DNA from 2 places in the Companilactobacillus zhachilii genome. Region 2 is predicted to be linked to the other one. Evidence: riboswitches for the same ligand, from Rfam matches in the RefSeq annotation. Region 2 holds a riboswitch; the other holds the start of a gene.
The links. Region 2 has a riboswitch for FMN ahead of ribD (bifunctional diaminohydroxyphosphoribosylaminopyrimidine deaminase/5-amino-6-(5-phosphoribosylamino)uracil reductase RibD). Riboswitches for the same ligand answer to the same signal wherever they lie in the genome.

Region 1 (12,096 bases), 180 kb from region 2:
GGTTCAATTGATCGGTTCAACATTGGTTAAAGGCCAAGGTGTTGGTGAAGAATCAGTTGTTGGTAACGTTGTAGTTGCTCACTCAGCTGAAGAAGCAAACAAGAAGATCAATGAAGGCGACATCCTTGTTACAGAAATGACTGACAAAGATTACCTACCAGCTCTTGAAAAAGCTAGTGCCGTTGTTGTTGAAAACGGTGGTCTAACTTCACACGCTGCTGTTGTTGGTATTGCTATGGGTCTACCTGTAGTTGTTGGTGCTAAGAATGCTACAAACCTTGTTAACGATGGTGACACTGTTACTGTTGATTCAAGACGTGGTGTTGTTTACAAAGGTGCTTCACGTTCACTTTAATTTTTAACAATAAATTTTAAAATGATTTAAAACATAATTAAACTGAGAGAAACTGACGAGTTTCTTTCAGTTTTTTTGTGCTTAAATATGCGGTTTCGCCTCCAAGAACAAAAAATTTAGGTCGCTGTGGGGACCGACTGGAGCCAAGGTCTCCAGTCTCAATTTTGAGCTTCGCAAAGTGCGCGAATCTCAAAACTTGCCCGTGGTGTAAGCGCTGAAGCGCTAACGTCACCTTCACAGCGACCTAAATTTTTGTTCTTTCCGGCTGGTTTATTGTTTGTTTTAGATAACTAAAGTTTTTTATGGTGTGACTATTGATGTTATCGTATCGAAAAGTGGTATCAAGCTTTAGAGCATATTTGATACTTCTTAGTCTTTAGTTATTAAATTTTCAGTGTTAATCTATAATGAACGAATTAATTAAAGATAAAAATTAAATTTTTGAGGTGTAATTTTGTCGAATAAAGATGTCCTTGTTTTTGAGATTGAGCAGGCTAAGGGAAAACCAAGAGATGTTCAACATACTAAGAAAGCTAATTACTGTCCGTTTTGCGACACAGAACATTTAACTAATATCATTGATCAAAAGAACGATATGATTTGGCTAGAGAATAAATTTAAGACGTTGAAGGGTACTAATCAGACTATTGTGATTGAATCGCATAATCATGATGGTGATATTTCAAATTATTCGGTTGCTAAAAATCGGGAAGTGTTTGAATATATTTATCATTGCTGGAATGAAATGATTCAGACTAAGAAATATACGAGTGTTTTAATGTATAAAAACTTTGGTCCAATGTCTGGCGGTTCCTTACGTCATCCACATTTTCAAATTATCGGTTTAGACAAGGTTGATGGTTATAAACACGTTGAGCCCGAGAACTTTACAGGAATGAACGTTTTTGAGAATAAGCATATCAATGTGAATATTTCGGAAAAGCCGGTAATGGGGTTTGTCGAATTTAATATTATTATTAATAATCCGCAATATTTAGATGATTTGGCCGAATTTGCTCGGGTGACTGTAAAGTATATTTTAGACGACTTTTACGGGGGAAAATTTGATTCTTACAATATTTTCTTTTATCGAGAAGGTAGAAAAATAATTTGTAAGTTGACCGCTAGATACGTAGTTTCTCCATATTTTGTAGGATATAGATTATCGCAACGTGATGGTGATAAGCAGGTTAGAGGCATTGCGGAAGTTCTGTTGAAAAAATTACAGAATGAGGTCCAATCTGACGAAATTAATGAATTAGATGATTAAGTTCCATATTATGTTAAATGTAAACTAAAATAATTAAGAGGTTAAGTATTTTTCTAGGATATATGCCTAGATAAAAATATTTAGTCTTTTTTATTTACTTCGGAGTAGAAATGTTATGTAACCTAGTGCTTGAATAGCAAGTGTGAAATAAAATGTTTTACGAAAACATAACCGTAAAAATAAAAAAGAACGAAAAACAGCATAACTCAAATCAAAAGTGGAGGGTAGCATAAATGTGTAGAATATAGAAATCTTTTTTTACAGACAAAAAGACTCCCGCAATCTAAAAATAAATCACCGAAGCCTTTTACCTTAATATTTGAAATCATATATGTTCAAACTCAAAACTAGTCAGCTGACTTGAAAATTCCCTTAGTTAAATAACCACTCCACGTCCAACCAGAAACTTTTTTGTCACTCGAAGTAACGTAATAGTAAGTGCGAGAATGATGTTTATCAACACGAACTGACATTTCTTTAGTCGCATACCAAGTAGTTCGGTACTTATCTAGAGTAGTTTTCCTAGTCAATTCAACGGTTGGCTTATCTGCCATAAATAGTGCTGAATACAGATTACCCTTTGAATCCTTAGAGTGATAGGCGGTTTTAGAAATCTTTTTGACCGATCCATTACCAGTATATGTATGTTTCTCAGCCTTTTTTGAACTTGCTTGTGCCAAAACAGTGGTATTAGTTGTTAATGGCAGGGCAGTTAGTGGTAAGGAAAAAATTAAGAGTGCAAATGTTAAATTCTTCATGCTTTTCATGAAAAATTCCTCCATAAAATATTTATAAAAGCCAGTCAACAATTGACTTGAGAGTATTTAATCATATTTTATTTGTGAATACCAACAATTTGTCACTCCCAACATACTTTATATCGCAGCATAAACGTGGAACAAAGCCTAGCTTTTTCCGCTTAAAACAAAATGGAGCCAGCAATCCAAAATCGGATTACTGGCTTCATTTGTCTTAATATTTAAAAATTATTGTTAATTAGTCTTCTGGTTTGTAGTCTTTATCGATAATCAAAATAGGTTTGATTGTTTTACCACTGACAGAATCAGCGTCGGCTTCGTTGATTTGATCAAAGTCATAGAACTTTTCAGTTAAATCGAATGGGAAGACGCCCATTTGATAGAATTTGATTAAACGTGGAATGTCAACTTGAGGAATTGAATCACCCATATTTACACCAACAATCTTTTTGTCATCAACACAAAGATCATTCCAAGTGCTGATTTCGATATTGTGTGGTGTGACAGCAATTGTAGCTGATGTACCACCTTGTGTTAATGCGGCAATAGAATCTTTCATTACTGCGGCAACACCAGTTGTATCAACAGCCCAGTCAACTCCTAGACCACCTGTGATTTTCTTAATAGCGGCAACTGGATCTTCATTCTTACTATTAATGATGTCAGTAGCGCCCATTTTCTTGGCTAATTCCAAACGTGAGTCAACGATATCAACGGCAATGACGTTAACACAGCCAGAAATCTTACCAGCCATCATAGCGGCAAGTCCGACAGCTCCGGTACCAAAGACAGCAATCGTATCACCAGGCTTTGGTTGAAGTGTATTGAAGACAGTACCACTACCAGTTACGTAGCCACAACCTAGAGGTCCGAGTTTTCTCAAATCAAGATCCTTAGGGACTTTCACAGCGTTACGTTTATCAATAACAGTGTGAGTAGTGAAGGAAGATTGATTGAACATATCGCTAACGTGATGGCCATCTTCTGTGAAGTGATCAGAGCCATCAGGACGAGTACCTGATAAGTTTGAAGCGGCATATTTACGACATTGTGTAGGTTTACCCTTTAAACAATTGTCACATTCACCACATGAATAAAATGACATGATAATGTGGTCGCCAGGTTTGAAGTTTGTAACGTTTTTACCAACTTTTTCGACGATTCCTGAACCCTCATGTCCAAGAACAACAGGGAAGTTAAAGGCGGCATCACCTTTACGCAAAGCTTCATCAGAATGGCAAATACCTGAAGCAACGACTTTAACTTGTAAACCGTCGTCAGTCATATCAGCCAATTCGACATCATCCTTAATTACAAATGGATCATTTACTTTATCAACAACAGCAGCTTTAATTCTCATACAAAATCCCTCTCTCTGGATAAATAATATATTGAAAACGTTTACCACGGTGAAAATTATTTCACTAATAATAACTAAATTCAATCTTGTATTTTTAAAAAAGCTAAATTTTATAAATATTATTGAAAAATTGTCGAAAATTAATTTCAAATTAACGTCGAAATAAGTTTTATGTAACGTTCAAATACGGTAAGATATATACTGATTAAATAACATGTTGTGCTTGTTAGATATTGCTTGCTCTTTCAGGCTAGTTTTTCAGTGCAAATAACGATTAATTGTAACCTTTTGTTTATTTCAAATTCATTAAATTATGAAATATATGAACTGGCACAACACGTTAAATACAAAAGAGTATGGTGAAAAATGGATATAACAGAATTATACGGTCAAGTATTGTCTGGTACAGTAACTGACCTTAATAAAGATGAAGCATTTGTTCAAATCGAAGGATACACGTTTGCTTTAGATCTTAATGAATTAACTGAAATACCAGAACTTGGCGATGAAGTTGCTGGTTTTGTATATGAAAATCAAGCTCACAAAAATAAAATGACAACCGTTATGCCTTTTATTACACAAGGTGTTTGGGATTTTGCGGAAGTAACAGATGTTCGAACTGACTTAGGTGTTTTTGTTAATGTTGGTTTGGAAGATAAAGACTTTGTAGTTTCTTTGGATGATTTACCACTTGAACATAATGAATGGCCTAAAAAGGGCGATAACTTGATGGTTAAGTTAGAAATTGATCATAAGGGTCGTTTATGGGGGAAATTAGCCGATATTGAGCTTTACACCCAAATTGCTCGTAGTCCCGAACGTGAAATGAAAACTTTGTTGAATAAAGATGAAGAGGGAACAGTTATTGCCATTCGTGAATCTGGAGCTTTTGTTATGACTGACAGTTATTACATGGCTTTCATTCATAAGACTGAGCAAGGTCAACCTTTGCATATTGGACAACATGTCAAAGCACGGGTCATTGGTTCAAGTCACAGACGTTTAAACTTATCAATGAAGCCTCGCGCTTATGAAGAAATTACTCCCGATGCACAGATGATCGTGGCTGTTTTAGAGCATTCACGTGACAATAAGATGCCCTATACTGACAAGAGTGATCCAGATGAAATCCGTGAATATTTTGGTATTAGTAAGGGTAGCTTTAAACGTGCGCTCGGTAATTTGATGAAACAACGTAAAATTGAGCAAAAAGATGGCTACACGTATCTAAAATAGAGGTGATAATTTATGAGTGATAAATTATCTATCAAAAATCAAGTTATGATTGATATGATTGCCGATTATGCGCGTTATTTACGCTTAGATCGGGGATTATCAAAAAATACGATTATTTCATATCAGACAGATATCTTAGAATTTAGTAGTTTTTTGGAAAAGAGACAGATTAAATTTTATCCGGAAGATCACTTTGTAGTAACGCAATTTTTTGCCGAGCAAGATAAAATGAATAAGTCAAAGACCTCCCAAATGCGGATGTTCTCTTCACTACGTAAGTTTTATCAGTGGATGGAAATTGTTGACAAGGTTAAAGTCAATCCGATGAATGAGCTGGATGCTCCTAAAAAAGGGACACATTTGCCAGTTGTTTTATCAATGGACGAAGTTAACTCCTTGATTGAATCACCTGATGTATCAACTTCTCTTGGTGTACGTGACCGGACCATTTTTGAAGTCATGTATGCAACCGGATTGCGTGTCAGTGAACTAGTTAATTTAAGTATGGATGATTTACATTTGGACTTGAAGTTAATTAAGACATTAGGTAAAGGTGATAAAGAACGGTTGTTGCCAATTGGTGATACAGCGATTGCTTGGTTAAAGAAGTATTTTGCGGAAACACGGGCAGAATTGGTGGCCGAGTATGGTCCCCAAAAAGAAGTCTTTTTGAATTTCCGTGGCAAAAAGCTAACCCGACAATCTATTTGGCGAATGATTAAAAAGTATATCGCCCAGGTTGGGATAAAAAAAGATGTCACACCGCACACTTTGCGGCATTCATTTGCGACTAATTTATTAGAAAATGGCGCCGATTTGAGAGTTGTTCAAGAATTATTGGGGCACTCTGACATTTCGACTACCCAAATTTACACGCACGTTAACAAAACACATATGAAACAAGTGTATAATGAATCATTTCCACGTGCTTAGGAGGAGAGTCAATGCTTAATAAATATAGTGATGAGAATAAAAAAATTGCAATGGGGTTTTTATCATACATCACGGACCTCAAAGATTTAGATAATTTGGAACAAGAACTGGAACTTTATTCAGAAGACGAAAATCGGCAACTTTATTTATGGAAAAGTAACCTAGATGATTTCTCTGGAATCGTGGCATTGTCTTTTTCAGAGCGAACGGTCTTTGTTGAATATATTTCATTGAATCCGTCTTATCGTTCTCAAAGCAATATTTTTAAGATTTTTGATGATATTCAACAAAAGTCTCCTAAGCGGGTTATTTTGGCCAACTTCGGTTTAAATGCAGAGTTGATTCAATGGCGTAAAAATAAAGAGAAACTCGAAAAAGATAAAGACATGGAAGAAACAGATTGATGCAAAAATTAAATTTAGTCTTAACAGATTTTGAAGGCCCTATCGACTTGTTGTTGCATTTGATCAAAGAATCAAAAGTAGATATTTACGATATTCCAATTGCACAAATTACTCAGCAATACATTGATTATTTGAACGGTATGAAAGTTTTACAACTGGATATTGCCGGAGACTATTTGGTGATGGCGTCTACTTTGATGTCAATTAAAAGTAAAATGCTGTTACCACAAGCTCCAGATGAAATTGATGACGAATTTGAAGCTGATGATCCTCGTGATGAATTAGTTTCGCAATTGTTAACGTATCAAACATATAAACGTGTAGCGGCTTATTTTGAGGAAAAGGAACAAGTCAGAAAGCAGCAGCTCGATAAAGAAGTAAGTTTACCGACGACACAATTAGAACAATTTTTAGAGCCTGGTTCGGTTGTGTTGGACGACTTAGCATCAACGTATGCTGAATTGTTGCGGGAAAAAAAGAATCGTCAACCAGAGACTGAAACGATTGAGAATGAAACGTTGTCAATTGAAGATGCGACGAATAATATCATGAGCGAATTAAAGACTGTTAAACGTACGACATTTAAGGCTTTATTGAAGTTACATGATAATATTGAAGAAATCGTAACAGACTTTATGGCAATTTTGGAATTAGCTAGCAAGCAATTGGTGATAGTTCAACAAGCCGATTTTAAAAGTGAATTATTTATTGAATTGAGGAATTAAACGTGTATCAAGCAAAGATAATGGCACTATTATTTGTTGCCGGTGATCAGGGAATCAAAGAAAAAGACCTAGCAGGACTTTTGGAGATCGATAGTGCTGCCTTGCGTCAAAATATTGAAGAACTAAAAATTAAATTAATGACCGACGTTGATTCTGGAATTCAGTTGGTTGATTTCAATGATGTTTATAAACTAGTTACGAAAAATGAATTTGCAGAATTGCTAACAAAGTATTTTAAAGCCGGTCTTGGTTCTAAGTTGAGCCAAGCGGCCTTAGAAGTGTTGTCAATAATTGCTTATCGTCAACCGATCACAAGAATAGAAATTGACGAGATTCGTGGTGTTCAAAGTTCTGGTAGTTTGAATACTTTGTTGATGAGAAAGCTGATCAAGGAAAATGGTAAGAAGAATGTCCCAGGACATCCTAACTTATATGTTGTAACAGATGAGTTTTTTGACTATTTTGGAATTAAAAGTATCGAAGAATTACCAAAAATAGAAAAATTTGAAGATAATTCAAATATGGGAGATATTAATGGAGAAAGTTAGATTACAAAAATTCATGGCTGACGCAGGAGTTGCTTCACGTCGTAAGTCAGAAGAGATGATTGCAACTGGCCACGTTAAAGTTAACAATAAAGTGGTTACTGAAATGGGCGTTAAAGTCGACAATCATGACAAAATTGAAGTTGATGGGATGCCTTTACAAGAAGAAAAGAAACGTTATATTTTAATGTACAAACCACGTGGTGTTATTTCAGCGGTAAAAGATGATAAAGATCGGAAAGTTGTTACCGATTTATTGGAAGAAGATGTTCAAGAACGTGTTTATCCAATCGGTCGACTAGATTATGATACTTCTGGTTTGTTGTTATTAACCAATGATGGTGAGTTTGCTAACCATTTGATGCATCCACGCTATCACGTTGATAAGACTTATGTTGCTAAAATTGAAGGTATTTTGGCAACCGAAGAAATCAAGAAGCTAGAAAATGGTATTAAATTAAAGGGATATACAACTTCTAAGGCTAAAGTAAAGGTCATGTCAAAAGACAAGAAGAAAAACTCGTCAATTGTTAAGATTACAATTCATGAAGGCCATAACCATCAAGTTAAGAATATGTTTGATGCAGTCGGACATAAGGTTGAAAAACTGGCCCGTGAAAGTTATTCATTCTTGACATTAGATGGTTTAGTTTCTGGTAAATATCGTGATTTGACACGCCAAGAAGTGGCAGAATTGAAAAAGAACAAGTAGGGACTAGGAAACAACTATCCTGTGACTATAAAAGATGAAATAAAACATGCTTGTAAAGCTATGTTTTATTTCACCTTTTTTTCATAACTGCACACTTTCTGCACATTTTCTGAATATTTTGCGTTTATAAACAATTAAGTTGCGCATATTTTTATGAAAAATGGCTTAATTGGTTGGTCGTTATGTGTTTGTGCCGTTAGCAATGTCTTTAAAAATGTTAGTCAAAATATTGGAGATAATTGATAATTTACAAGATTTTTGCAAACGTATACAATTTAGTTATAGACGTTATGAATATTGATTAGTTGTAATTTACCCAATATCTGCTATATTGAGAGTATAAAATTTAATAAATTGGTTTTCAGGGCAGGGTGAGATTCCCGACCGGCGGTATAGTCCGCGACCCAACTTAGGTTGGCCGAATGGGTTTGATTCCCATACCGATAGTTAAAGTCTAGATGAAAGAAAACAGAGTAAGGTCTGTTTTGGTGTGCCCAAAATAGGCCTTTTTTCTTTGGAAATCGATTGAGGAAGGTTGATTCTAATGGGAAAGAGTACATACAAGTTTCAAGCAATCGTGGGGGTTTCAATTTTTGCAGCATTGGGAACAATTTTAATGTTCTTCGAGTTTCCAATTTTGATTTGGATGCCTTTTTTGAAAGTTGACCTGAGTGATGTCGTTACTATCATTGGGACCTTTGCATATGGACCTGTGGGAGGAATTTTGATAGCTTTAATTAAGTCGATGGTCCATGTTATTGTGACTGGTAGTGGTGTAGCTGGTTTAATTGGTAATGGTGCAGCATTTGTCGGTTCAGTATCGTTATTAATACCATTCAATTATTTCTGGAAAAAAGATCAAAGAGCGATGGCAATTATTGCCGGGACAGCTTCCATGACCATTATTATGTCGGTTTTGAACTATTTAGTAGTTATGCCATTGTACATGAATGTTGTCGGGATGAAGTTAAATATGAATCTAGCACAATATGTTGCTACAGGCGTAGTTCCATTCAATATTGTTAAGGCATTAATCTTATCAGCAGCCGTAATTATCGTTTATCCTCGAATTAAAGGTCATTTTGCTATCAAATAGGGAAATTTTATAAATCTTTAAAGAAAAATTTTAAACTTTTATGATATGCTTTAAGAGATAGAAATTAGGAGGTTGGTTTTTAATGGCCGATAATGATAAAAACAATATGTCTGGCGATTCACGTGTTCCTAAATCCACTCAAGGACTAGAGGGATCTGTCAGTCTTGAGGATTTGAAAAAATATCATCTAATTAATACAGGTGATGGTGACACACCAACAAATGATACCGTTTCTGATGCTCAAACTTCTAATGATGAATCTCCACAAGCAAGTGCTGAACCAAGTGACGCTAATAACGTTGCCGAAAATAATCAATCAGCACCTGAAGCTGAAGATCATCTTCAATCTGAAGAAAGCAATGATCATTTAAGTGAAGCAAAACAAGATTCAGATCTTGATAATTCCAATGATGCTAAGTTTGTTCCAGTACCACCAGTTATGCCATCACATTCAGAGAAAACTGATGAGGCTAAGTCTCATGCTGATTCTGAACCAGAAGCAGCTGAATCTAAGGCCGAACCCAAGACCGACCAAGAAGATGTCAAGCCTTGGGAAAAGAGTTTTGATTCTGATACAGATGATGACGGACATGTTTCACGTGCAGTTTCAAAGGAGAAGCAACGTGGTAATCATACCTTAGTTGTTACCTTAGTTATTGCTTTGATCGTGATTATGTTTACACCCGTAGTGATCAACGCTGTTAAGGGTAGTGGTAGTGGTGATCTAGATAGCACCCAATCAACAAAATCAGTTGAGAATAAGGATAAAGCTACTAGAGAGAAAAAGGCCGCAGCCAAAAAGGCTGCTGCTAAGAAGAAAGCTGCTAAAGAAGCTGCCGATAAAAAAGCCGCTGCTGAAAAGAAGGCTGCTGCCGCTAAGAAAGCCGCAGAATCAGAAAATAAGAAGAGTAGTTCTAATAGTAATAACGCTTCTAATGCTGACAACAACAGTAACGCCTCAGACAATACAGCTTCTGACAGTACAAACAGTAATCAAACAACAAGCAATGCTGATTCACAACAATCACAAAGTAATCAACAAGCTTCTGATAATAATTCAGCAAACAATTCAACCAATAATTCTACATCGACATCAACTGATAACAGTAATAGTGCCTCATATTACACTGTCAAAGCTGGTGACAACTGGTTTAGAATTGCATACAACAACAATCTAACAACTGCTCAATTAAAGAGTATGAATGGAAATGTTGGTACATTAACACCAGGTACAACACTAAGAGTTAAATAAATTTAAGTTTAAGTGTAGGGTCTCTGACAATTTTGTCTGGGCCCTTTTATTAAGGAGAGAAATTAATGCAAATTGCTATAGATGGTCCAGCTTCAGCAGGAAAGAGTACAATTGCTAAGTTGATTGCAAAGAAATTAGATTTTGTATATTGTGATACCGGCGCAATGTATCGTACAGTAACATTACTTGCAAAAAAGCATAATGTAGGTTATGGTGATACTCTCAATATTTTAAAATTAATGTCAGAACATAAAATTCATTTTCTTAATAAGGAAGATGGCCAACATGTTCTTTTGGATGATGAAGATGTTTCTGATGCAATTAGAACTGAAGAGATCACTAATAATGTCTCACAAGTTTCTGCAATCAAGGAAGTAAGAACTGAATTAGTTGAAATGCAAAGAGATATGGCCAATGATGTAGATATTGTTATGGATGGTCGCGATATCGGGACAACTGTCTTACCAAATGCTGAAGTCAAAATCTTTTTAATTGCGAGTGTTGAAGTTCGGGCGCAAAGACGTTTTAAAGAAAATATTGAACGTGGTATCAATACACCTTTGAAGGAGTTGCAAGATGAGATTGCAGCCAGAGATTATAAGGATTCACATCGTGAAATTTCACCTTTAAAGAAAGCAAACGATGCCATTGAAGTTGATACTTCTGATATGACCATTGAACAAGTAGTTGAGCGAGTAACTGAAATAGTTAATGAACATAAGTAAGCAGGGAGGCAAAATATGTCTGTTCCAGTAGTTGCGTTAGTAGGGCGCCCCAATGTTGGGAAATCTACAATTTTCAATCGAATTATTAATGAAAGACTTTCGATTGTTGAAGATACACCCGGTGTTACACGTGATCGAATTTATTCCCGTGCCAGTTGGTTAGGGAAAGAATTTCGTTTAATTGATACTGGTGGTATTGAAATGAGCGGTGAAAAAATGTCCGTTCAAATTAAAACACAAGCTGAGATTGCGATTGATGAAGCTGATGTTATCGTCTTTATCACTAATGGTCAAAATGGTGTAACTAAAGAGGATGAAGATGTTGCTAAGATTCTTTATCGGACAAACAAGCCAGTTATTTTAGCTGTTAACAAAGCCGATAATCCTGAACAACGTCAAAATATCTATGATTTTTATGCATTAGGTTTTGGTGATCCAAACCCAATCTCTGGCTCCCAAGGTACTGGCCTAGGTGATTTATTGGATGCAATCGTTAAGGCATTTCCAAATGATGATAAGGCTGAAGAGGATGATACGATTAAGTTTAGTTTCATTGGTCGTCCAAATGTTGGTAAATCATCATTAGTTAACGCCATTTTAGGTGATGAACGTGTTATTGTTTCCGACATGCAAGGAACAACGCGTGATGCAATCGATACTAAGTATCATGATGAAAAGCTTGATAAAGACTTTACTATGATTGATACTGCAGGTATCAGAAAACG
Region 2 (12,096 bases):
TTTCTACGTGGTCATTTAAAAGATTCATACTCATTTGATCTAAAACAAATGGGGTGCCAAGTTGTTTGAATAAGGCAATGGCCTTCTTCAATTCAGGAACTTCATAGTTTGAAACGCCAACATATAAAGCTTTACCAGAACGAACGATATCATCTAATGCTCTAACGGTCTCTTCAATTGGAGTCTTATCATCGTAACGATGAGCATAATAAATATCAACATAATCCAAATTAAGTCTAGCTAAGGAATCGTTGATACCTTGTAATAGTGACTTGCGTGAAGTTCCAATTCCGTAAGGACCATCATGAATTTCATAGCCCACCTTAGTGGAAATAACTAGTTCATCACGATAAGGTTTCAAATCATTCTTCAAAATTTGTCCCAGTAATTCCTCGGAACTACCGAAACCGACATTGCCGTCACCATAGTGATTAGCAACGTCAAAATGAAATACCCCTTTGTCAAAAGCATGTAAAATCACATCACGGCGATCACTAAATGGATCAGCACTACCGAAGTGACGCCATAATCCTAGCGAAATTGGTGGTAACATTAAACCAGTCTTACCAGCGTGGCGAACTGAATTATTTTCATAACGATTTTTTGATGCAGTGTACATATCCTCAACCTCCCGATTATTCTTACCATTCAATAGTAATACAGTGGAAACGGTTACTCAATAATAACTGATTTTGATTAGTATAAAGAAGAGTTAGGAGCATATCTAATAGGAGTATTATATATAACGTCAGATTAGTCTAATAATATTGAATTAAATAATTAAGAAGGTATCAAACGATGAATGTAAAATTTAGCGAAGTTCTTGAAGCAATTAAAGGTGCAGGGGATGATGTAAATTACTATTATGATAAAAAGACCCAAACTATTTCTTTTACTTCGGAGTATGACGATGAGGAAGCCGATGATATTGAAGATGATTTTGATAGTCATATCATGTTGCCTTCTAAATATGATATAAATGATTATCACATTATGGAAGAATTCATTTGGAATCTTAAAGATGAAGGGCAACAAAGCCAACTTGAGAATGCCATTAATGGTCGCGGAGCATTTCACTATTTTCGTAATTTAGTTGACCAATTTGGCATCACACAAGAATGGTACGATTTTCAAGATGCAACTTATAAAAATATTGCTTGTGCGTGGTGTGAGGAAAATAAGCTTAATATTATAGATAAATGATACTAAAGGAACTTACAAATCAATTACTAAAAATTGTCTTCAGGTGAAATTGTATTGATTTTTCTTGCTGTAATATTAAATAGCTAAAAAGGGCAACCAAATCATTTATCTGGTTGCCCTTTTAGCTATTTTGTTGGTTCAATTAGATGGTAATAAATCATATGTATGGCTGATAACAATAAAGTTATCATGAAAGTCCATCCGAAAACACCTTGTGGTCGATTGTAAGCAAAAATAGGTGTGACACTAGATAAGCCTGCTTTTTTTGCTATTAATATAAACAGTATTATTTGTATAACCCAGACTATTATTAGTAGCCGTCTTAATCTTTTTCGCATCTTATGATATCTCCAAGATTATTATATTTATCATAAATATCGTAGCACTAAAAGCTATTAGAAATTTCTTTTCGGTGGATTTATCGGGGAAAAGAGAGTAGTACGAACATGTTTAATTTTCGAATATTAAATTAAACGATTCTAGTAATCCGATATTTGATTACTAGAATCATTTGTTTTAAGTGGAAAAAGTTATGTTTTGTTACCCGCTGATGCCGCATGTTTAAAGACAATACCAGCTTTGTTTAGAACTTGAATGCACTTTTTAAATTTAGTTATTTATTCGTATATTTTAGCCAACATGTTTTTTTTCGTGATGTTATGATGTAATCACATCATGGTGGGAGAAAGAATCGCAACAAGATATTCTTCTGTTAATGTTGAACAAATGATTTTATACGTAAGGAAGAAACATGAAAGTTAATCCGAGTAAATTTTTAAAGAAACTACATCAGAATAAATTCTTAATTATTGTTCATCGTGGTTCACATGGTGGAAACATTATTGAGAATACGAGCGACGCGGTTAAAGTTTCACAACTGCAACATGCTGATATTGTTGAGATGGATATTTCTATGTCGACTGATAACGACTTCTTCGTTTTCCACGATGGGGGAGAAAAACGTCTTTTGGATGAAAATCGTAATATTCAAGAGCTTTCGACAGCTGAGATTAACTCTAAACATTTTAGAAATGCTTTAGGCGATACGATTTCTAAGTCTGTCGAAACGTTCGATTATTTCTATAACCATATAAATCATGATGTCTTCTTAAATATTGATCGATCATGGGATTATTGGGATACGTTCTTGCCAGAGCTAGATAATTATGAAGTGATGCGAGAATACTTTATCTTGAAATCACCAGTTAAACGTGAGTATTTAGAAAAACTGAATAATCATTCGGTGCAATATTTATATTTTCCGATTGTCACCAATGTAGAGGAATTAGAAGTTCTAGCTGATTATCCTAATTTGAATATTGTTGGATTTGAAATTATTGAAAAAGGTTTACGTTTTGAACTAGTTAATGCACCGTCTTTTGATAAATATCGCAATGGTGATTACATGTTTCTTAGCAACAGTATCAGATTGAATGATAAGAATGTTTTGTTTGGCGGATTGGACGACAATTTAGCACTATTGTCAGGGATGGATCAAAGCTGGACGAAAACACTAGATTTTGGAATCAATGCGATTCAAACTGATTGGCCAGATGTATTGAACGAGTACAGAAGTCATTTAATTTAAGACTTAGGTAATTGTAAATAAAACCCAAATAACCATCTATTTTCGACCTACATTAAAATTGGTTGAAAATAGATGGTTATTTATTTTTAAATTGTGCTTTGTGGCGCTGTAAGATCTCGTAAAACATCTTCAATATTTCCTGAAAATTCAATAGTTTGCTTTTTAATTGAATCTGGAATAACGATGTGGTCACGATTGATGATAATATAATTGGCTTGTGGAGCTAATGCCAGCATGTCGAATATTGGTTTGCGCAAATTAGGATGATTTTGTCCAACGCCCAATTCTAAAACAGTTAAAGGGTTATGCATAGAAATTGTTGAATTTAGAAAGGCCGAAAACTTCTCTTGACTTTGAACGGGTTTAAGATATTTTGCATTGAATGGTAGATGAGGCAATAGTATATTTCCGCAAGTTTCACACTTAGGTAATGAGTCAAAGGTAAGCTGATTTTCTTTGTCAGCAGCGAGGATTTTTTCAGCAATTGGTAGTGACTTAATTTCTTGTCTATTATCATGTGAACCAAAGCACTGAACCGTTCCCCAATCACCTTCGGTAGCTAAAACGGATTCGTCATTGAAACCAGCGAGATTAAAGTGATATTCACCATTAGATGTGGCAATTAAATAATCCTTGTTTTTTAGTAATTGTTTCAAAGATTGCATTTGTGGACTGATGTGATAATTTCCAACAAAATAATTTATTAAACGAGCCCAGACTTGCCAAGCATCCAAAAGATTATCATACGGATATGATAATGCTGAAAGGATAGAATTAAAATGATACTTGGGAATGAGATCGCCTAGGATTTTTTGGAAATCGTCGTTATTTTGGAAAATATTGATACCTTCACCGATTGAAAAACCATTACTGGCAGTGACTAGAACGTGGGGAGCAGAATTTAAAATTTGTTTGGCTTGATTTAATTTACTTGTCATTTTTAGCCTCAACTAACTGGTTTCGGACGTCGTGTAATACTTTAGCAATATCGTTTTGCATGGCTAAACCTTTGTTTTCTAGTTGTTCAGGTAAAAAGGCATTGTCACGATTTACGGAAATATAACTAGCGTTTGGTAAATTGTAGCTTAAAGTCCAGAAGGGTTCTTGAATGAACATAGGTGTCATACGTCCAACTCCAAGTTCAATGAATAATGTTTTAGCACCTTGATGACTTAAAAGTGCATTGGAAATCTTAGTATATTCTTCTTGGTATTTTTTTCCTTCCAAAAAATTACCATAGCCACGAACCCATGGGAACGCTTCAGCACCACAGTGTGGACAATGGGGAATTAAGTCAGTCGGTATCTGAGTGTCATCACCCATAGCTTGGATCATTTGGTCGATTGATTTAGTTGCATCCCAAACATCATCGGTACAAGCGTTAGAACATTGAAAGAAACGGTGGTCTCCCTGAATTTCAGAAACTTTAGTCTCGTCAAATTCTTTTATAAATTGTGTATCCTGATTAGTAGTTACAATATCAAAATCTTTATCTTGTAAAATTGTTGCTAGATCCTGATACGGTTGTCTGACTGGGGCATTCAAAGTTGTATGTAAAAATGTTGCTAAGTATCCCCAGTAAGTTTCACGATTAGGGAAGGGATATTGCATACCAGCGAAAGCACCTTTAAAACCATATTTCTCTGAAAACTTTCCGAAATTTTCATAAAATGATGGCGTATCAGTGTAATAGAAATCACCGCCACCAGCAGCTGATAATCCTGATGCACCACCGATTACAACATATTCTGCATCGTTAAGCATTTTGCTAAATTGATCAATTTGTGTTTCATATTTTTCAGGTTGTTTAGTGCTTAATTTTATGGGCGTCTTTCCTTGCGCATAGGTGGAATAGTTACTCTGAAAACTTTGTTGTGCTTGTAAAACTAGTTGTTCATAAAAAATCATGAAGATTTCCTCCAAAAAGTTGTTTATTAATTAAATTCTTGACACGGTGTAACGAAATTAATAAAGTTTATTTTAACTAATGGGGAATCAAAGTTAAGAACAGTTATTACGAATTTGTATTTTTTTAAACATAACTGGGAAAGTGTAATGGAGTTTAAAATGACAAATATAAACAGAAAAATTGATCGTAGAACCTTGTACACCGTACAAATAGTGAAGGATTCATTTTTGAAATTAGTTGAAGAGAATGGATATTCAAAAATAACTGTAGCAAAGTTATGTCGAAGGTCCGATATTACACGAACGACCTTTTACTTGCATTTTGATAATATAACCGCAGTGTTAAATGCGGTATTAGATGATGCACTTGATTTTCAGTTAGTTTCTGAAAATGGACCATTTAACGATGAGTCATTTATTCCAGCATGTCAAAGAGTGGCTAAGTCTGGTAAATATCAGGCTTTGTTCATGGACTCTAATTTGACCGAATATATTATCGGCCGAATTTATTCACATGAAAAGGACAGAATGATTCCAGATATTATGAAGAAGACTAATCTCAATCAAAAAGATGCTGATTTGATGTTTCAATACACTTTGCGTGGTTCATTTTACGTAAATTATCAACATCATTGGCAAAGAACAGCCGACTGGAAACACGATGTAAAATTAATGAATTATTTTGTGGAAAGTGGTTATAAAGCCTTTCATGAACGTTAAATCTATGGACTTTGGCCCACTAGGAATCACTAGTCATTGATAGCAAAATAATATTTTAAATATTGATTCAAAAACAAACAATGGACTAGCCGGAAAGAGCAAGAAATTTAGGTCGCTGTGCAGGTGGCGTTAGCACTTTAGTGCTTACACCACGGAACGAATTTTGAAATTCGCGTACTTTGCGAAGTTCAAAATCGAGTCTTGAGACCTTGGCTCAAGACGGTCCCCATAGCGACCTGAATTTCTTGCTCTTGGAGGTGGCATATTTAAATAACTCGCATTGCAATTATATTTTTACTGTGATAATATCGCTTTTGAAAACTGAATAATGATTTCTTCGGGGCAGGGTGTAATTCCCGACCGACGGTAACAACTAAATGTTGAAGTCCGTGACCCGCGTTTTGCGGTGGATCCAGTGTGAGTCTGGAACCGACAGTATAGTCTGGATGGGAGAAGAAAAATAAGATTTTTTCGTACTCAGTACGTTTATTTAAGATTGTCTTCGAAAGAAGTCTTATTTGGCTTAATAAAAATAATGGGGCCCCGCATTTTTGCGGGACCTTTTTTTTGTGGGGTGAATAAGATTGACAGATCAGCAGTATTTAGAAATAGCAATAAACCAAGCAAAAAAAGGATTGGGTCAGACTTGGCAAAATCCTTTAGTTGGTGCAGTTATTGTTAAAAATGGTCAGATTTTAGCGAAAGGTTATCACCATCGTTTTGGTGAGAATCATGCTGAAATTGATGCCATTAGTCATTTAAAAAATGAGAAAGAGGCCGCTGGAGCGACAATTTATGTGACCTTAGAACCTTGTAGCCATCAAGGAAAGACACCACCATGCGTCAATAAAATAATTGAACTGGGATTTAAGCGCGTAGTTATTGGTCAAATTGATCCTAATCCACTGGTTGCGGGAAAAAGTGTTGAACGTCTGAAACAGCATAATATTCAAGTAACCAATTTGGATAATAGTGAATCACTGAACCCAGCTTATAATTTTTATTTTCAAAATCAGCGGCCACTCATTACTTTGAAGTATGCCATGTCATTGGATGGAAAAATCAATCAAAAAGATGGTTACCGCACTATGTTAACTGGCAAGGATACCTTTCAAGATACTCAAAAATTACGACAGATGAACCAAGCTATCTTGATTGGCGAAAACACTTTGAAAGTTGATGATCCTAAATTAACAATACGGTCGAATCCAGCATTTCCACCTTTTAGGATTGTATTGATTCATAATGCTCAAAAATTAGATTTACAACAAGCCATTTTTCAGACAAAGGGTCCCATCTATATTTTGACTAATCACAAAAATGAACAAGTTTTACCAGAAAACATTCACGTTTTAGTTGATGAAGTTTGGACGCCACGAAAAATTATTGATTTTTTGACCCAACAAGGAATTCAATCTTTGCTGATTGAAGGCGGCAGTCATATTCATGCCGACTTTGTTAAAAGTAATTTAGTCGATAATTTAATTGTCTATATTGCGCCGAAGTTGATTGGGGGAACTGGGTTACCAAGTGTTTGGGGACCAGGAATTTCCGAGATGATGAATTTCAAGTTCAAACAAATTACTCAATTAGGATCAGATATCAAAATTTCTGCAAAGAGGGTGTATTGATGTTTACAGGAATCGTCAAAGGACAAGGAAAAATCGTGCAACTGCAAGATAATCATGGAACTGAACAAATTAGGATTGCATCATCATTGATTGACCCTGAGAATTTTGCAATTGGTGAAAGTATTTCGATCAACGGAGTATGTTTAACGATTACTAAATTTCAAAATAACGACTTCTGGGTTGATGCCATGCCAGAAACTTTAAAGAGAACTACTTTCGATGAGCTGCAATTGAACAGTCTAGTTAACTTGGAACCGGCTCTACAAGTGACGGAACGCTTGAACGGCCATTTTCTCTTAGGACACGTTGATACGACAGCTGTAGTAACTAAAATTGAAGAACAGTCGAGTTCTAAGGTATTTACTTTAAAAATAGATTCTAGCCAAATGCCATTTATTGTCGAAAAAGGTTCTATTGGAATAGACGGTGTCAGCTTAACGGTTGTTGCTGTTGGATCAGACTGGTTTCAAGTAGCCTTGATTCCTTACACGTTAAAAGAAACAATCTTAGGACAATTGAAATCCGGAGAAAAAGTAAACATTGAGACTGATATCTTAGGTAAATATGTCGTGAAAATGAATAATGAGGTAGTTGACTATGAGTAAAGATGAGTATATTCAAAGAGTTGGATCAGCAATCAAAGCTTTAAAACAAGGACAATTAGTAGTTGTCGCTGATGCCGTTGATCGCGAAGGTGAAGGAGATATGGTTGGGTTGGCTGACTTTGCGACGCCTTATACAGTTAACCAAATGATCAGTCAGGCCAAAGGATTGTTGTGTGTTCCGATGAGTCAACAAGTGGCACAAAGATTGTCTCTGGAACCAATGATTTCCCACGGGACAGATGCTTTTGGAACAGCTTTCACAGTTAGTTTGGATGCTAAAACAACTACGACAGGCATCTCAGCTTATGACCGTGCCGATACGATCAAGACTCTAGCTGATCCGACAAGTAATTGGGACAGATTTTATCATCCAGGGCATATTTTTCCACTCATTGCGAAAGATGGTGGGGTCAAAACTCGTGGCGGACACACTGAAGCAGCGGTTGATTTGGCCAAACTTGCTGAAGTTACACCAGTGGCCTATATTTGTGAGATTGTTAAAGAAGATGGTCACATGGCTAGAACAAAAGATTTACAATTATTTGCCAAACAAAATAAGCTCAATTTTTTGACTATTAACGATATTTTAAAGTATCGAGAGTTTCAGGAAAATGCACAGATTAAACCTTACGCGACCGTTGACTTGCCAACAGCTTATGGGCATTTTCAGTTACAAGCATTTGGAGATGGAGAAAAAGAACCAAACTTATTGATCTCTAAAGGTGATATTACCGGTAAGGAGCCGTTATTAGTGCGCGTTCACAGTGAATGTCTGACGGGTGATGTTCTTGGTTCACTTCGTTGTGATTGTGGTCCGCAATTGCGGGAATCGTTACGGAGAATTGAACAAGCTGGCCGCGGTGCGGTGATTTATTTACGACAAGAAGGTCGTGGAATTGGTTTAACTAATAAATTGCGCGCCTATCATTTACAAGATACAGGGCTGGATACAGTTGAAGCAAATCAGGCACTTGGCTTGCCGGCAGATGCTCGCCACTATGATCTTGCTGCTGAAATCCTTAAATCTAAAGGTATTAAACAAATAGAATTAATGACGAATAATCCTGATAAGGTCAAGCAACTGCAAGAATCAGGAATCGAAGTTGTTCAAAGGATTCCCTTAGAAGTGGGCTTAACAAAGGAAAATCAAGATTATTTAAAAACAAAAAAAGAGAAATTTCATCATATATTGAGTGAGGTAAAGTAAAATGAAGGAAATTACTACTAAGCAAATTAATGGTTCTAAGAAAATCGGTATTGTGGTCGCAGATTTTAACAGTATCGTTACTAGCGCATTATTGCATGGTGCAGTTCAAAAGCTTCAAGAAAGTGCGGTTACTTCTGAGCAAATTATAGTTGTCCATGTACCTGGTGCCTTGGAATTAGCTCGGGTCGTCAATAAATTATCAAAGAGTGGCTTAGTCGACGGGATAATTGCATTAGGTGCGGTTATCAAAGGTGAGACGAATCATTATGACTATGTCTGCAAAGAAACTGCAGCCGGATTGAGTCAAGTGTCCTTGCATGGTGCGGTTCCCGTTATGTTTGGCGTTTTGACCACTGAATCCTTAGCTCAGGCAATTGATCGTGCTGGAGGTAAATCAGGTAATAAAGGAACCGAGTGCGCTGCAGGAATTGTGCAGATGCTTAGTGTTGAAGCTCAAATAGATGAGCTGGCCTAAGGTAATATTCGATAGAGTGAAGTAATTTGATGATGCCAAAAGACACCTTTGAGAAATCAAATGATTTTTCGAAGGTGTCTTTTAGTTTGGGGTTATTCGGTTTGTAGTTTGTTGTACACATTAGTTGGCATGTCATTTTTGAAAACTTCTTTATAAGTGATGACGTAAGCACCCTTAGCAGTAACTTCTAGGAAGTGTCCTTGTTTAAGTTTGCCCATACCAGTGAATTTAATGGGATGTTCATTACCATCTTTGTCGTAACTAGTCAGGGTATAGTTGTAATTTCCATAGCCGTCTTCATCTTTTCCCTTGGCATTGTCAATTTTAACAAAACGTGGTTCCTCTTTAACTAGGAAATTGAATTGTCCCATTAATTGGGCAAAATCATCTGTCCGATCCTTTGTATAAACACAAGCACCAACGTAAACTAATCCGATAATAGAAATTGTTAAAAATAGTGATTTCAATAATTTTCTCATAAGTGAATTTTCCTCCTATGACTAGGTTATTAGAATTTACTATTTTTTTACATTTGATTTACTTACGAATTGCTTACAAATATGTAAGGAAACTCGTGGTGCTAGTTAAATATGCCGCCTCCAAGAGCAAGAGATTCTGGTCGCTATGGGGACCGATTCGAGCCAAAGAGCGGTCTCGAATCTCGCTTTTGAACCTCGCAAAAACCGCGAGTTTCAAAAGTCGTCCCGTGGTGTAAAGGATAAATCCCTAACGCCACCTGCACAGCGACCAGAATCTCTTGCTCTTTCCGGCTAGGTTATTCGTTGTTTCTAAATCAATAGTGAGTAATTTTCAATATTATTATGTTACTGGTAATTAAAGTCATAGGATAAGGGGGGATATTTGGATTTTAAAATTAATTTTAAATATAGTTAAAAATCAACTAGTACTACACGTATGTAAGGATATATTATTGCAAAAAAGTTTGGGACAAAACATAGCTTTTTCCACCCAAAGCAAATTGCGTTAGCAATCCTAAATCGTGTTCTTTCCCAAGTTTGGTTATAGAATCGAAAATAAAAAAGGCTAGGTATTTTTCTTGGTATAAATCAGAAAAATGTCTAGTCTTTGATTATGTTCAATTTAAAATAATATATCACTTATCCAAAATACTTAGTAGCAATGGTTTTATAAATATCAATGTACTTCAAGTAGTCATCTTCAAAGACAAATTCATTGATTTGGTGGGCTGATTCATTACCGGGACCGGCAACAACCACATCTAAGTTTTGATTAGCTTGAATAAATTGTGAGGCATCTGTACCACCAGGGGCACCAACGGTTAAAATATTTACTCCAAGGACATCTTTATAACTATCACGAACAAGTTTCATGAACTTGGAATCAATATCAGTCTTAACAGGCCAGTTGCTGCTTGAAAGTTTGAATTCTAAGTTCATTCTTGGATCGGCTTGGTTCATCTTATCAATGATATCTTTTAACTCAGTGATGATTTTATCGTTGTTATATTCTGGAATGGTTCTGATTTTAACAGTCATTTCAGCATAATCAGGGATGGTATTTTCTTGTTTACCACCGTTCATAATTGTTACGGATGGCTTAGTAGTACCAAGGACATCATCGTCAGTTTTAATTAGCTCTTGGAAATAAGCGGCTTGTTTGTTGTAGTATGCAACTAAGTTGTCCAAAGCATTGATACCAACTTCAGGCATTGAACTATGAGCAGCACGACCGTGAGAAATGACTTTGTAAGTTACAGAACCTTTGTGTGCGCAAAAGGCGGCAATACGTGATTCTGGTTTTTGACCGTTGGTTTCGATCAGACCAGCACCAATTAATTTTTCCATTGCTAGACGAGATGATGAATTACTTGGTTCACCAACAACTAAAGCATCAACATCGTCTACGTAACCTTCTTTAGCAAGCTTGGCCGATCCGAGTTCTCCAATTTCTTCACCGACGGTAGCGATGAACTTGATATTACCTTTGAAGTTATCATCTTCGTTTAATTCAATTAAGGCAATAGCAAGTCCAGCTAAACCGCCTTTCATATCAGATGTACCACGTCCAAAGATTTTGCCATCAATATGCTTAGGGTTGAAAGGACCATAATTCCACTTATCATTGTCAACAGTAGGGACAACATCCTCATGTCCGGTAAATCCCAGAAAGTTTCCGTTACCCTTTTTAATAGAAGCAATTAAATTGTAGCGGTTATCGTCATATTTATTTAATTCAGTGGCGATGCCATTTTGTTCAAATAACTTTTTTAGATAATTAGCGACAATTTCCTCATTTCCATTAACTGTCTCTAACTTGATCAAATCATCCAAAACACTTAGTCTTTGTGCTTTATCCATTTTAAGCCCTCCAAGATAATGTATAATATTAGTAATAAACGTATCAACTTATATTTTAGTATTTTTTGCTTAAAATTAATAATAAAAGGACGTGCAAAATGAATTTATTAATGAAACTTGACCGTTGGTTGGGGATTTTACTATTAGTTGTGGCTTTATTGGGCTTTATTTTTAAATGGTTTAGCAATTCACAATTGTTATCAGCGGCAGTTGCTGGGGGAGTATTGTTGTTGATTTCAGCAACAGCAGATATTGATCGACCTAGCAAATAGCCGTAAATGTGCCGCCTCCAGGAGCAAGAGATTTTGGTCACTATGGGGGACCGACAAAAGTCAAGGTCTTTTGTCTCGCTTTTGAATCTCGAACAAACCGCGAGTTTCAAAATTCGTCCCGTGGTGTAAACACTAAAGTGTTAACGCC

Region 1: it holds a riboswitch for FMN, as region 2 does, so the genes downstream of both, D1B17_RS06900 (ECF transporter S component) here and ribD (bifunctional diaminohydroxyphosphoribosylaminopyrimidine deaminase/5-amino-6-(5-phosphoribosylamino)uracil reductase RibD) in region 2, are expected to answer to the same signal.

Annotation. Positions count from the first base shown of each region.
Region 1 is NZ_CP031933.2:1,518,245-1,530,340, reverse strand. Features, by position in the region: gene pyk (pyruvate kinase) at 1-355, shown strand, start outside; gene D1B17_RS06945 (DUF4931 domain-containing protein) at 810-1,625, shown strand; gene D1B17_RS06940 (hypothetical protein) at 1,973-2,392, opposite strand; gene D1B17_RS06935 (NAD(P)-dependent alcohol dehydrogenase) at 2,622-3,743, opposite strand; gene D1B17_RS06930 (CvfB family protein) at 4,110-4,979, shown strand; gene xerD (site-specific tyrosine recombinase XerD) at 4,992-5,912, shown strand; gene D1B17_RS06920 (RibT protein) at 5,924-6,316, shown strand; gene D1B17_RS06915 (segregation and condensation protein A) at 6,316-7,041, shown strand; gene scpB (SMC-Scp complex subunit ScpB) at 7,062-7,589, shown strand; gene D1B17_RS06905 (pseudouridine synthase) at 7,576-8,298, shown strand; FMN riboswitch at 8,652-8,772, shown strand; gene D1B17_RS06900 (ECF transporter S component) at 8,843-9,394, shown strand; gene D1B17_RS06895 (LysM peptidoglycan-binding domain-containing protein) at 9,477-10,646, shown strand; gene cmk ((d)CMP kinase) at 10,712-11,371, shown strand; gene der (ribosome biogenesis GTPase Der) at 11,387-12,096, shown strand, end outside.
Region 2 is NZ_CP031933.2:1,341,561-1,353,656, forward strand. Features, by position in the region: gene D1B17_RS06115 (aldo/keto reductase) at 1-619, opposite strand, end outside; gene D1B17_RS06120 (UPF0158 family protein) at 799-1,203, shown strand; gene D1B17_RS06125 (glycerophosphodiester phosphodiesterase family protein) at 1,955-2,791, shown strand; gene D1B17_RS06130 (hypothetical protein) at 2,878-3,729, opposite strand; gene D1B17_RS06135 (SIR2 family NAD-dependent protein deacylase) at 3,719-4,699, opposite strand; gene D1B17_RS06140 (TetR/AcrR family transcriptional regulator) at 4,859-5,419, shown strand; FMN riboswitch at 5,749-5,881, shown strand; gene ribD (bifunctional diaminohydroxyphosphoribosylaminopyrimidine deaminase/5-amino-6-(5-phosphoribosylamino)uracil reductase RibD) at 6,004-7,050, shown strand; gene D1B17_RS06150 (riboflavin synthase) at 7,050-7,655, shown strand; gene ribA (GTP cyclohydrolase II) at 7,648-8,862, shown strand; gene ribH (6,7-dimethyl-8-ribityllumazine synthase) at 8,864-9,337, shown strand; gene D1B17_RS06165 (YxeA family protein) at 9,430-9,816, opposite strand; gene D1B17_RS06170 (M20/M25/M40 family metallo-hydrolase) at 10,456-11,676, opposite strand; gene D1B17_RS12600 (hypothetical protein) at 11,775-11,948, shown strand.